Regions from separate parts of the Arthrobacter sp. BK1 genome, predicted to be linked through region 1. Evidence: riboswitches for the same ligand, from Rfam matches in the RefSeq annotation. Region 1 holds a riboswitch; each other region holds the start of a gene.
The links. A riboswitch is a leader RNA that binds a small molecule or an ion and turns the genes downstream of it on or off. The one in region 1 is predicted to bind cyclic di-AMP.

Region 1 (4,259 bases):
TCCAGTTTGTTCCCCGTGTCCCTCCGAAAGAACGAGAGGACCGGTAAGAGCTGGGACGCAAACAAGAATCGCCGCGGAAAGGTGCACGACGCCCGTGAACGCTGCGCGACACCGGTCGTTGCACCCGTCCCGGGGAAAATCGTGGCGGAATAAATGTTCGGATTTGGACTTGCCTAGTTGGTGACAGCCATGAAAAAACCATATGGGTGGTTTCCCGACCTGCACAGGGCCTCTCCCCCCGGGACCGACAGGGATCGGGTTAGCCAAGCACTAACCGCAATTAGAGAGTTCCCGCAACAGGGTGACCCACCACGAAAACATCCTCAAGGGCGGCGAGATCGAGCGGCGCAGAACTACGAACATGGTCCAGATGATCTCCCCTGACGCGCACGCCCACTTCCAGGCAGACAGCGACGTATCCGCACTCTTGGTACAGCTCCCCTAAACACCCCCGGTTCGCATCTGGCCAAGCCGCCAAGGCATGCTGAAGGCCGGTGATGCATTGCCCCCAAGGCATTGAATCACCGGCCTTCAGTGTTTCTATATGCCTGCGCGGACGAACGTGACGGCGCCCTTTGAGGTCATCCAGGTCAGGGGGTGGACGGCGGTTTCGTTCTTGCCATTAAGGCCGGAGCTGAGGACTTGGCCGTTGCCAACGTAGATGCCTACGTGGCCGGGCTGCATGACCATGTCGCCGGGCTGGGGGTCGGTGACGATGGTGCCGTAGTTCATGAACTGCATGGGGCCGAGGTCGCCGACGGGGATGCCTGCAGCATTCAGGGCGTTTTCGACCAGTCGTGTGCAGTCCTGGATCATGCCGATTTGGGCGTAGGCGGAGGACACCATAGTGGCGTTGATCCCGCCGGCTGCCGGTGCCGCAACGGGAACTGCAGCAGCAGGGGTGACTGTGATCTGAGCTTTGGCGGGTGCAGCGGCCTTCGCCACGACCGGAGCCGCGGCCACGGCCGCCTTGGGGGTCTCGACGGCGACAGGCTTGGGTGCTTCCACTACAGGCGCCGGTGTCGTCTTCACGGCGGGACGCTCGAAAGTGATCTGGACTGTGGCGTCTGCGCTGAGCGGGGTGTGTACCTGGCTGGTAATTTCCAGGTTTGATGCCGGCTCGGCCTCGCGCTGGGTTGGGGCGTCTGCTGCCTGGGCGGCGATGCCGCTGGTCAGGACGAGTCCGGATGCTGCTGCGATGACGGCGGCCTGGCGGCCGACACCGCCGGCGTTGTCGGCGACGGATTTGGACAGGACAGCCAGGGGGCTGGTGCGGACGGGGTGCGCGCGGCGGCGGCCGTGAGCTTTGCGATTGGGCATGAAAGGGCCTCTCCCACTGCCTGCGAGGTTAGCTGTCGGATTCGGATGGGAGACACCCGGCCGTGGTGATACACAGGTGCATCAGGCACGGCTTCACCCCGAGGCCTGTCGGTAGCAGACCGTTATTGGGTTCCCCGTCTCTGCCGGACGAATTTTGCGAACGGATCCCGGGCAGCGGCAGAGTTAGGCAAGTCTGCTCAGGAGTGCCGCATTCGGAGAACCGGCACGGCTTCAGACCCTACGTCACAGCAGCAACATTTGTCACATTTGCATAACGGCAATAGCGGCAGAACATCATCTGGGCCACCGGCTACAACATCCTCGCTGTTCCTGTAGCGGCCGGTGTCCTGGCCTTCGCCGGGGTCCTACTGTCCCGTCCAGCAGGGGGCGGTGCTGATGCCCTTGTCCACGATTGTGGTGGCACTGAAAGCCCAGCTGCTGCGGCAGGTGAAACTCAATGCCTCCCAGGCACGTTAGACAAGAGACGGTGACCGGCAGGGACACCCCTGCCGGTAGGCTTAAGAATCTGAAAACCTGCACGGAAGGGAGGAACCGTTGTGAGCGCACCATCGCGTGGACCCTTCACCGCGCTCCTCCTTCGGACCGGCTTCCTGACGGCGGCCCTGGCCATCATCGCCGGCGTCTTTGGCATGCACATCATGACCGGGGCCCACCACTTGAGCGCGGCGCACACCATGCCGGCAACAGCCGCCCAATCAACCGTGCACCTGCAAAGCCTCCCTGAGGACCACTCCCATCCACCGGGGACCTCCGGGGCTGCAGTGACCCAAGCGGCAACTGGCTCGCCTTCTTCTTCTTGCGCCCCTGCAGGTTCCTGCCCGGAGATATCCACCGGGGGCAATGCCTGCGTGCTGTCCCCGGGAAACACCTCGCTTACCGCACCTGCTCCGGGCATAGCGCCCTATGCCTTACCCGACTTCGGTGCGGCGGCTGCAGCCAGCACGAACTATTCCTACTCACCGGCCAGCCCCTCCCCCGGTGACCTCTGTATCAGCCGGACGTAAACCAGCATTGACGGCGCCGTGTCCTGCCCGGCGCACCGTCCAGCTATTTCGGCACGCATAAAACAGGTCCCCCGCAAGGGGCCATCACTGCATGCAATCCAAGGGCGCTGCGCGCCGCCGATACTTTTGAGGACCCTGATTTCCATGAAAAAGACCCTGACCATTCCCGCTGCCGCCATCGCTGCTGCGATCGCCCTCGCCGGCTGCTCCACCGGCACCGGTGCCGGAAGTTCCGCGACCAGCATGCCCGGCATGGACCACGGCAGCTCCGCGGCGCCATCAAGCTCAGCCCCGGCAACCTCGGCAGCAGCTTCGGCTGAGTTCAACGACGCGGACACGATGTTCGCGCAGATGATGATCCCGCATCACGCCCAGGCTGTGGAGATGAGCGACATCATGCTCAAAAAAGAAGGAATTCCCGCTCCGGTCACGGACCTGGCCGCCAAGATCAAGGCGGCCCAGGGACCGGAAATCGAGAAGATGACCGGTTGGCTTGAAAGCTGGGGACAGCCCACCGAATTGCCCACCGGCATGGCCCCGGGACACAGCATGTCCGGGATGATGGGTGCGGAGGACATGGCGAAGCTCGAGGCCGCCCAGGGCACCGAGGCCGCCAAACTGTTCCTGACCCAGATGGTCGCCCACCACGAAGGCGCCGTCGAGATGGCCAAGATCGAAACCTCCGACGGAAAGAACCCTGAGGCGGTCCAGCTCAGCAAGGACATCGTCAGCTCCCAGGAAGCCGAAATCCAGGAAATGAAAGACCTGCTGGCAACCCTGTAGCCAGCACACCACCGGCTCCGGCCCCGTCCCCCCGTGGGGCCGGCGCCTTCCCCCACCCCCCCATTTTCTGGACCACCCCTGGAGTTCCCGTGCCCCTGCACTTCATCCACCGAGGACGTCCCGCCGCTGGACTCACCGCGGCCGCCGCCCTCCTGCTGTCCGCCTGTTCCGTCGGCTCGCCAACCGGCACCGCCCCAACCACTGCGGCCACCGGCCTGCCCAGCTCCCACGTCCACGGCCTGAGCGTGAACCGCGAAACCGACCAAGTCCTGCTGGCCGCCCACGAAGGCCTGTTCGACGTCACCAAATCCCCCGCCACCCGAATCGGCGCCACCAATGACCTGATGGGCTTCACCGCAGCCGCTGACCAAGGTGTGTTCTATGCTTCCGGGCACCCGGGCCCCGGTTCGGACCTGCCCAACCCCATGGGCCTGATCCGATCCACAAACGGCGGAGAGACGTGGGAGCAGCTCTCCCGCCAAGGCGAATCCGACTTCCACGCCCTCGCTACAGCCAGGTCCGGAATCGTCGCCTACGACGGAACACTTCAAACCAGCCCGGACGGAAAGACCTGGACCCCGGCCGCAGCCGACTTCGTCCCGGCCGTTCTGGCCGGCAACCCCGAAACCGACACCGTTCTTGCCACCACCCGCGAAGGGCTCCAACGTTCCCGTGACGGCGGGAAAACCTGGGAACTGAATACAGCAGCGCCCATCATCCAATTCGTTGCATTTGCCAGCGGCACTGAAGTCTTCGGCGTCGAGCCGGAGGGTTCAGTCCAATTTTCAGCAGACGCGGGAACAACGTGGGCCCCCACCGGCCGGATCGAGGGTCAGGTCCAGGCGATCTCCGCCGTAAAGAAGGCAGACGGCAAACCATGGATCTGGGCCGCCACCACTGGTGGGCTCGTCGTATCCCCTGATGGCGGTGTGGTGTTTCATGCCCCTGCCGCTGTCCGATGAGCACCACCGGTTCCATTGCCTTCATGGGTCTTACCTGTGCGCTGATAATCGCGGCGGTGTAAGGGGCTTCCCCGATGGAGCATCAGGAGAGAATCTGGTTCGTGGACCCGGTGACGCTGCGGGACGTGGTCGCGGACAGGGATGCGATGGAAGCCCGGCTGGACAGTTG
Region 2 (4,259 bases), 570 kb from region 1:
CGTGGCGCGTAGCGCGCCGGCAAGGGCAAAGCCGTACATACTCCATAAGGCAAAATGGGGAGTATGAACCTCCCCGCGCCTGCCGCCGTCCGCACACTCACCTGCCGTGCCGTCCTGTTTGACATGGACGGAACGCTGGTGGATTCCACGGCCGTGGTGGAGGAGGTGTGGGGCGAGTTCGCGGCCCGGTACAACCTGGACATCGCCGAAATCCTGCGGACCTCCCACGGTGTGCAGGCGGTCGACACAGTGCGGAGGTTCGCTCCGGTGGGGTCCGACGTCGCGGCGCTCACCGAGGAACTCGGTGCCATGGAAAGGGTGCGGACCGCCGGCATCATCGCCCTGCCCGGGGCCGCGCGGCTGCTCGGGAGCTTGCCTGCAGACGCAGTGGCGCTGGTGACGTCGGCCGACCGGATTCTGGCGGACATCCGGATGGACGCCGCCGGCCTTGCCATGCCGGGAACTTCCGTGACGGCGGACATTGTGACCAGGGGCAAGCCGCACCCTGAGGGCTACCTGACGGCGGCCCGCCTGCTGGGTGTGGAGCCCGGAGATGCTGTGGTGTTTGAAGATGCGCCGGCGGGAATCGCGGCAGGGGTGGCCGCAGGCATCCGGACCATCGCCGTGGGCTCCAACACGGGAGCGCTGCCGGCCGGCGTCCTGCATATTCCTGACTACTCGGCAGTCTCGGCGTCGCTGGGCTCAGATGCGCTGGGACGAACGACTATTTCTTTCCGGCTTTGAGATCGTCCACTACCTTGGCGATCCGCCGCTCCCGGGTTTCCGGTGTTTTGGCGTCAGCGAGGGGCTCCACATAGCGCCGCTGACTGCTGTAGCTGAGGGTGGCGTAGAACGCCTGCGCCTCAGGTTCGGCTGCCAGAGCTGCGGCCAGATCGTCAGGAACCTCGACGATGCGCGGTTGCGTGTCCAGCTCGACGTGCACTTCCACAGTGTCACCGGCCGAGACCCCCGTGAACTCGCGGTTGTGCTGGCTGACGGCGATCAGGTTCTGGCCGCCCATCACGGCGATGCTGCTGCGGTAGCTTTTGCCGTTGATGGTCACCACCACCGGAGGACGCTTGCCCGCTCCGAGTCCGGCAACCACCTCCGCCGGAACCTCGATGCCGGTCTTGTTGCCGCTGCCGAGAATTGTGGTGGTGAATTCCATGGCCCCAGTATGCCGCGGCTTGTGCAAAGCCAACAGGTGCCGGGGCAACAGGTGCAAGGCCAGCAGGGACCAGCTGTGCTTAGTACCAGTTGTTCGAGAGGTGGAAGTTCAGCGCACCGCAGGGCGACTGGTAGCGCTCCTGGATGTAGTTCAGGCCCCAGCTGATCTGCGTGCGGTAGTTCGTGCGGTAATCCGCGCCGGCGCTCGCCATCTTCTCCGCGGGCAGTGACTGGACGATGCCATATGCGCCGCTGCTGGGGTTGGTGGCCGTGGTGGTCCAATCGGATTCCTTGGTCCAGAGCGTCTTCAGGCACTGCATCTGGTCAGCGGCCCAGCCATAGGACGCCAGCTGCCCCGCTGCGTAGGCCTGGGCGCCGGCCGGGTCATCTACCGCCACAACAGGAGCAGGCGCCGGGACAGGCGCGGGAGCGGGGGCCGGAGCAGGAGCGGCGGGTGCCGGCTCGGCGGCCTGCGGGGCAACACTGATTTCTGCCGGTGCGGCTTCCGCGGAAGGCTTGGCCTGGATTTCGGCCTTTTCGAAGCTCAGGTTGGAATCCCCGGCAGCGGAGGCGTCGGCCGTCGGTGCAGTCTCGCTGGCCGCCAGGAAATCGGCGTCTGAGGCATGGCCGGCAGCGCCGACGCCAACAAGGAGGGCGCACGCCGCGGTGAGGACGGCTGCACGCCGGCCCAGGGAGGGAAATTTCGTTCGGGGTGACGTGGGGGAAACGGGCTCGGACGTTGCCGTTGACTCCGCTTCGGTAACTTTTCGGCCGCTGTGGAGATTCCCTGACCCGTTTTCCGGGCGCGTTTGTACCTTGAATTCAGACATGATGGATCGCCTCTCACACCTGCGGAGTTAGCTGTCGGGTTCGGATGAGGGCATCCGGCCACACGGAAAATCACGTGCTGGCTTAACCCCAAGGGCACTCGTGGCCCGGGACCGTGGGTCCCCCGCCTCTGCCTCTGAACGCGGAATCCGGGAAGCGGCAGAGCTTGGCGTCATCCGGATATGCAGACCGATAGAGCTGCACTTAATCGACGGTACAGGAGCTCGGCGCTTAAGTCACATTTTGGTAACGGAGATCACGACGGCGGCGTGTCGACTTGCTGGGTCAGTGGATGGCGGGAAGGCGAAGCTTGAAAACAGTGTGGCCGGGGCTGGACAGTACGGTCACGGTTCCACCGTGAGCCTCCACGATCGACTGGACGATGGACAGGCCCAGTCCGCTGGTGCCCTCGGATGCAGCGGATCCGGAAGCCGGTGCCGTGCCCGCGCGGGCGGCGTCTGCGCGGGCAAAACGCGAGAAGGCCTTGTCCACGAAGTCAGCCGGCATGCCGCCGCCGTCGTCCGTTACCGTCACTTCGGCGCTTCCATCACCAGCCCTGCAGACCCTGGTAACCACAGTAGTGCCGGGAGGAGTGTGCTTGCGTGCGTTGGAGAGCAGGTTCACCAGAACCTGGCGCAGCTGTGAGGCGTCGCCGGTGACAGCAATCGGCTCATCCGAAAGCTCAAGACGCCAGGTGTGGCCCGGGGCGATAACTTTTTCGTCGCTGACAGTCTCAATCACCAGCTGGGTGAGGTCCACTTCGCTGAGTTTCAGCGGCTGGCCCTCGTCGAGCCGGGCGAGCAGGAGCAGGTCCTCCACCAGGGTGGTCATGCGCTCGGACTGGCTCTGCACACGTGCCAACGACTTCCGGCCGTCCGGCGTGAAGTTCTCGGTCATCCTCATCAGTTCCGTGTAACCGCGGATGGCCGTTAATGGGGTCCGTAGTTCGTGGGACGCGTCGGCCACGAACTGCCGCACTTTGGTTTCGCTCTTTTGCCGCGCCTCCAGGGCGCTGGCCACGTTGTCCAGCATGAGGTTGAGCGCGTGGCCGACGCTGCCCACCTCGGTTCCGGGATTGGAGTTCGACGGCGGGACGCGCACCGCGAGTGCCACCTCTCCGGCATCCAGGGGGAGCCGGGAGACCCGGGTGGCGACTTCCGATAGCTGCTCCAGCGGCTTCATGGTGCGTCGAATGAGCACGGTCCCGGCAAGTCCGATCAGCGCCAGGCCGCCGAGGGAAACGAACGTGAATGTCCACACCAGCGAGGTGAGGGTGCTTTCCTTTGCGGCGAGCGGAAGACCGGTCACCAGCACGTCGCCGTAGCCTGTTGCCACGGCGACAATCCGATAATCCCCAGTGGACAGCGAACGGTCTACGGGATTTCCGTTCTGCGCCAGGGCGAGCAGGGTCTGTTTGTCCTCTGAGCTGAGGGCGGAGCGTGTGGTGTCCGGGTCCAGGTAGCCGCCACTGTTGATCTGGCCGTTTACGATGCGCGCATTGAGGGTTCCGACACTCTGGCCACGTGCGTCGAGCGGGTCCCTTCCGTTGAATCCGCCCGCGGGAGGCCGGCCGGGATCGTTGGACCGGGCGGCGGCCTGGCTCAGCTGTTCGTCGAGTTGCCGGGTGAGGAAGGAGTCCATCGAGGCGTAGCTGAACAGCCCCACAGCGCCGCAAATGGCCACCAGCAGGGCCATGGCAAGCAGTACAAGGCGGGTGCGCAGGTGCCAGTTGGCGGGTTTGAGCCAGCTCCGTGCGGCTGGCGGGGTTGCCCGTGGCGAGGACATGGAGGCGCTACTCCGCCGGCTTGATGACGTAGCCGGCGCCGCGCACGGTGTGGATCATGGGCGGGTGCACCGAGTCGACTTTTTTGCGGAGGTAGGAAATGTAGAGTTCCACGATGTTGGCCTGGCCGCCGAAATCGTAGTTCCAGACGCGGTCCAGGATTTGGGCCTTACTGATCACACGTTTGGGGTTCTCCATCAGGTAGCGGAGCAGCTCGAACTGGGTGGCCGTGAGCTGGATGTCGTCGCCGGCGCGGATCACCTCGCGGGTGTCGATGTTAAGGACGAGGTCACCCACCACAAGTTCGGCGGTGTCCATGGCTGCAACGCCGGACCGCTGAACCAGGCGGTGCAGCCGCAGCAGGACTTCCTCCATGCTGAACGGCTTCGTGACGTAATCGTCCCCGCCGGCCGCCAGGCCAACGATCCGGTCCTGGATGGCGTCCTTGGCGGTCAGGAAAAGCGCAGGAACCTCCGGCGCG
Region 3 (4,259 bases), 750 kb from region 1:
AAAACCCGGACGACGCCGTCGGACGTTGAAGCGTCCACTACTTGCGGAGTTCGCCCACGACGAAGTCGATGCTGGCCAGCAGCGCGGAGACGTCATCGGGTTCGATGGCCACAAACGTGGCGATCCGGAGCTGGTTGCGGCCCAGCTTGCGGTAGGGCTCGGTGTCCACTACGCCGTTGGCCCGCAGCACCTTGGCGATCGCGGCGGCATCGATGGAGTCGTCAAAGTCGATGGTGGCGATGACGTTGGAGCGTTCCTCGGCCTTGGCCACAAAAGGCGTGGCGAAGTCCGACGCCTCGGCCCAGCTGTAGATCCTGCCGGCGGAGTCCGCAGTGCGTGCGGAGGCGAAGTCCAGGCCTCCGCTGGCGTTCAGCCACTGCACCTGCGCGTCGAGGGTCACCAGGGTGGAGAGCGACGGCGTGTTGTAGGTCTGGTTCAGCCTGGAGTTGTCGATCGCCGTCTGCAGGTCCAGGAAGTCCGGGATCCAGCGGTCCGTCGCCTTAATCCGGGCCGCACGTTCCAGGGCGGCGGGAGAGAACAGCCCCAGCCACAGGCCGCCGTCGGAAGCAAAGTTCTTCTGCGGCGCGAAGTAGTACACATCGGACTCGGCAACGTCAACGTCCAGGCCGCCTGCCGCCGAGGTGGCGTCAACCAGGACCAGCGAACCGGAATCGGCGCCTTCAACACGCTTGACCGGAGCCGCCACACCCGTGGAGGTCTCGTTCTGCGGCCAGGCGTAGACGTCCACGCCGGCTTCCGCCTTGGCCGCCGGGCGGGTGCCGGGGTCCGAGGTGATGATGGACGAGGCATCAAGGAACGGGGCCTTGTTGGTGGCCGAGGCGAACTTGGAGCCGAACTCGCCGAAGGACAGATGCTGGGCTTTCTTCTCGACCAGACCGAAGCTGGCGATATCCCAGAACGCCGTGGAGCCGCCGACACCCAGCACCACTTCATAGCCCTCGGGAGCGCGGAAGAACTGGCTAAGGCCCTCGCGGACGGACCCGACGAGGTTTTTCACCGGCGCCTGGCGGTGCGAGGTACCCAGGATGGTCCTGGACGCCGCGGACAGCGCTTCGATCTGTTCAGGCCTGACCTTGGAGGGGCCTGCGCCGAACCGTCCGTCCTTTGGCAGGAGGTCGGCAGGAATAGTGATGCTGGTTTCGCTCACAGGGGCTCCAAATTTCGGCGTTTGACATGACTCATGTCCGAAGGACGGTGGGGTGGCCGGCAGTGACTGCACAAAGGGCCTCCTTTATTCTGCCTGAACCGGCTATTTGGCACCGAACCGGCACCGTCATAGTCCAGTCAATGAGACAGAATGGCCCGGCTGCTGCATCGCCCGGAATTATCCGGACAAATTCAAAATAGGCTAAGCTTTTCACCGGACCTCGCCGCTGCGCCGGACGCGATACGGTGGGACAACGCAAGGTACTGCGCTCGAGGAGCTGAGCTGGATGACGGATCTGATTGATACCACGGAGATGTATCTTCGGACCATTTTGGAGCTTGAGGAAGAGAACATTGTTGCTCTTCGCGCCCGCATCGCCGAACGGCTGCGGCACTCGGGGCCCACGGTGTCCCAGACCATCGGCCGGATGGAACGTGACGGGCTGGTTGTTGTCTCGGGGGACCGCCACCTGGAACTGACCGGGACCGGGCGCAAGCGGGCCACCGAAGTCATGCGCAAGCACCGTCTCGCGGAGCGGCTCCTGGCCGACGTCATCGGCCTCGACTGGGCCTACGTCCATGACGAAGCGTGCCGGTGGGAGCACGTGATGAGCGAGCGGGTTGAACGGCGGATCTATGAACTGCTGAACCATCCCACAGAGTCCCCATACGGCAACCCGATCCCTGGGCTGGCCGCACTGGGCGGAGCACCGGCGTCCCTTCTTGACGACGGTGTGATCAATCTCCTGGAGGCCATGCAGGGCTACGGGCCCGATTCCACCATCAGGGTCAGCCGCCTGGCGGAGCCCATCCAGGTGGAGCCGGAGTTGCTGGTCCAGTTGGACGAAGGCGGGATCCGTCCGGGCGCTTCGGTCACCCTGGAGCGCGTAGGGGAGTACATCTCCGTCCGTGTTCCGGGCATTGAGGGAGCGCTCGAGCTGCCTCCTGAAGTGGCAGCGCACGTGTTCGTTTCCGTGGGCTGACGGGGCAGTCCTGCCTGCTCACGCGGGACTGAAGGGCTTTTGCGTGCCCGCTTTAGCGCAGTGACGGCTGATCTCCAAAGATAACGGAATTGTTACTGTCCGGCTTAATCATTTATAGTTTTAACAGAACGTCGATACAAAAGCGTTACCTGATCCGGAGCCGAGCTCTGCCAGCGGATCAGGTGCACGAGTCACTAACTGGCAGAGGCGGGGGAACCACAACCGGCAGTCGCAAGGCTGCCTTGGGGTGTAGTCCGTCAGCAGCAAGCCTCTCTCAATGAAGAATCCTCACGGGATATTTCTGCGCCAAGTGCTTGTCACGGCGGACCGGGTCTTTGATCTCTCTGACCCGAATCCGACAGCTAACTTCGCAGGCTATCCAGAGAGGAACATTTTTGACCACGCAATACTCCAGGGGCCGCCGTCGCGCTGCGGGCCCCACTTCGGCGCCGCGTGCGCCCGAGGTTATTACTGCCGACAGGCCGCGTGATTCGCAGCGCGAAGCCCGCCGTCGCCGGGGGCCCTTCCGGCAAATCACTGAATTCGCTTCCGCCAGTGGCATCGGCCAGAAGGCCGGCATCGCCCTGGCCGCAACCGGACTGGTCCTCACGGTGACGGTTCCAGCCACCAGCCCCGTGATGGCACAGCCGGAGCCGGGGCAGCCCGCATCGGCTGTTTCCGCCGCCCCGCAGCCCGAAGTCTCCGCCGCCGCCGGTGCGCAGATCGATTTCAGCCGCTCTTCCGTGGTCACGCAGGGCGATCCTGACGGCAAGCTCAAGCAACTACTGAGCGCCCAGTCTGCGGGCTCCATTACCCGTGCGGCCTCGGCGGGAAGCCTCGGCGCACCCTTGGCCCAGCTGGCCACCGCCTCACCGTTCGGCTTCCGGATCAGCCCCATCACCGGCGGTTCCGGCGACTTTCACCGGGGCCAGGACTTCGCCGCACAGTGCGGGACTTCGGTCCTGGCCGCCGCGAGCGGCACTGTGACGTTTGTTGGCTGGCACCAGTACGGCGGCGGCAACCGCGTGGTGGTGGACCACGGCAATGGCCTTGAAACCACGTACAACCACCTCTCGTCCGCCAGTGTGACCATGGGCCAGACGGTCAGCCGCGGCGACGTCGTTGCGCTCAGTGGAACCACCGGAGCCTCCACCGGCTGCCACCTCCACTTTGAGGTGCAGGTCAACGGCGAAGTCGTTGACCCGTCCGGCTGGCTCTGATCCAAATGATGGCCAACTATCAAATTCCAGTGACATGCCGTGACCTGAATGTGACATTGGCTGAGAAGTCCTGTAACGTCTAAATCGCGCCAGCTTTTCCGAAGCTGACGTTCTTGAGTGGATTGCCTAGCTCTGCCACCGCTCAAGGTCCGTTCGCATGAATTCGTCTGGCAGGGGCGGGGGAACCAATTTTGGCCTTTGATTCTGAAGGCCTTGGGGTTAAGTCACAAAGCTTCCCAGGAAGCCGCGTGGCCGGGTGCACTCCCATCCGAATCCGACAGCTCACCTCGCAGGCATTGGGAGAGGCTACCTTCGTGTCTTCACGCCATAATTCTGCGCGCCACCGTGCGCAAACGGTTCGCACGAACCCCTTGGGCTCAATGTCCAAGGCAGTAAGTGCAAACGCCGGGACCGTAGGTCGCCAGGCTGCTGTCATCGCAGCCGCGTCAGGTCTGATCCTGACAATGGGGCTTCCGGCCAACGCTGCGGATTCAACCGCCGGCGTGTCCGCCTCCACAGAATCCGGGTCAGCCCAGGCTGCCCTGGCCGTCACCGCGGCTCCCACGGCTACTGTTTCCTTCGAGCGTCCCGTGGTCAAGACCACCGCTGCGCCGAAGATCGAAACGGTCCGTGCGCAGTCAACGGCTACCGAAACTGCTGCCGCCAGCCAGGGTGCTGACGCTGCGGAGAAGGTTGCGACCAAGCTCGCAGACGCCGTCTCCACTGCTTCCGGCTCCGGCCTGGCAGCCATTGCCTACACCGGCATCGGCAGCCCCTACCTGTGGGGCGGCACCACTCCCAGTGGCTGGGACTGCTCAGGCTTCACCCAGTGGGTCTACGCCCAGGCCGGGATCAGCATTCCCCGTGTCAACGCCTGGACAGCAATGAA

Region 2: it holds a riboswitch for cyclic di-AMP, as region 1 does, so the genes downstream of both, AC1MCA_RS06900 (aggregation-promoting factor C-terminal-like domain-containing protein) here and AC1MCA_RS09655 (NlpC/P60 family protein) in region 1, are expected to answer to the same signal.
Region 3: it holds a riboswitch for cyclic di-AMP, as region 1 does, so the genes downstream of both, AC1MCA_RS06100 (M23 family metallopeptidase) here and AC1MCA_RS09655 (NlpC/P60 family protein) in region 1, are expected to answer to the same signal.

Annotation. Positions count from the first base shown of each region.
Region 1 is NZ_CM155263.1:2,137,689-2,141,947, forward strand. Features, by position in the region: gene AC1MCA_RS09650 (hypothetical protein) at 302-445, shown strand; gene AC1MCA_RS09655 (NlpC/P60 family protein) at 541-1,320, opposite strand; cyclic di-AMP (ydaO/yuaA leader) riboswitch at 1,324-1,489, opposite strand; partial or broken gene AC1MCA_RS09660 (hypothetical protein) at 1,608-1,797, shown strand; gene AC1MCA_RS09665 (hypothetical protein) at 1,878-2,345, shown strand; gene AC1MCA_RS09670 (DUF305 domain-containing protein) at 2,490-3,128, shown strand; gene AC1MCA_RS09675 (F510_1955 family glycosylhydrolase) at 3,218-4,090, shown strand; gene AC1MCA_RS09680 (hypothetical protein) at 4,165-4,259, shown strand, end outside.
Region 2 is NZ_CM155263.1:1,568,735-1,572,993, reverse strand. Features, by position in the region: gene AC1MCA_RS06915 (glyoxalase superfamily protein) at 1-12, shown strand, start outside; gene AC1MCA_RS06910 (HAD-IA family hydrolase) at 64-744, shown strand; gene AC1MCA_RS06905 (DUF1905 domain-containing protein) at 725-1,168, opposite strand; gene AC1MCA_RS06900 (aggregation-promoting factor C-terminal-like domain-containing protein) at 1,248-1,997, opposite strand; cyclic di-AMP (ydaO/yuaA leader) riboswitch at 2,003-2,153, opposite strand; gene AC1MCA_RS06895 (HAMP domain-containing sensor histidine kinase) at 2,281-3,780, opposite strand; gene AC1MCA_RS06890 (response regulator transcription factor) at 3,788-4,259, opposite strand, start outside.
Region 3 is NZ_CM155263.1:1,382,763-1,387,021, reverse strand. Features, by position in the region: partial or broken gene AC1MCA_RS06115 (MFS transporter) at 1-29, shown strand, start outside; gene serC (phosphoserine transaminase) at 38-1,168, opposite strand; gene AC1MCA_RS06105 (iron-dependent transcriptional repressor DtxR) at 1,455-2,150, shown strand; cyclic di-AMP (ydaO/yuaA leader) riboswitch at 2,324-2,542, shown strand; gene AC1MCA_RS06100 (M23 family metallopeptidase) at 2,546-3,370, shown strand; cyclic di-AMP (ydaO/yuaA leader) riboswitch at 3,515-3,680, shown strand; gene AC1MCA_RS06095 (C40 family peptidase) at 3,751-4,259, shown strand, end outside.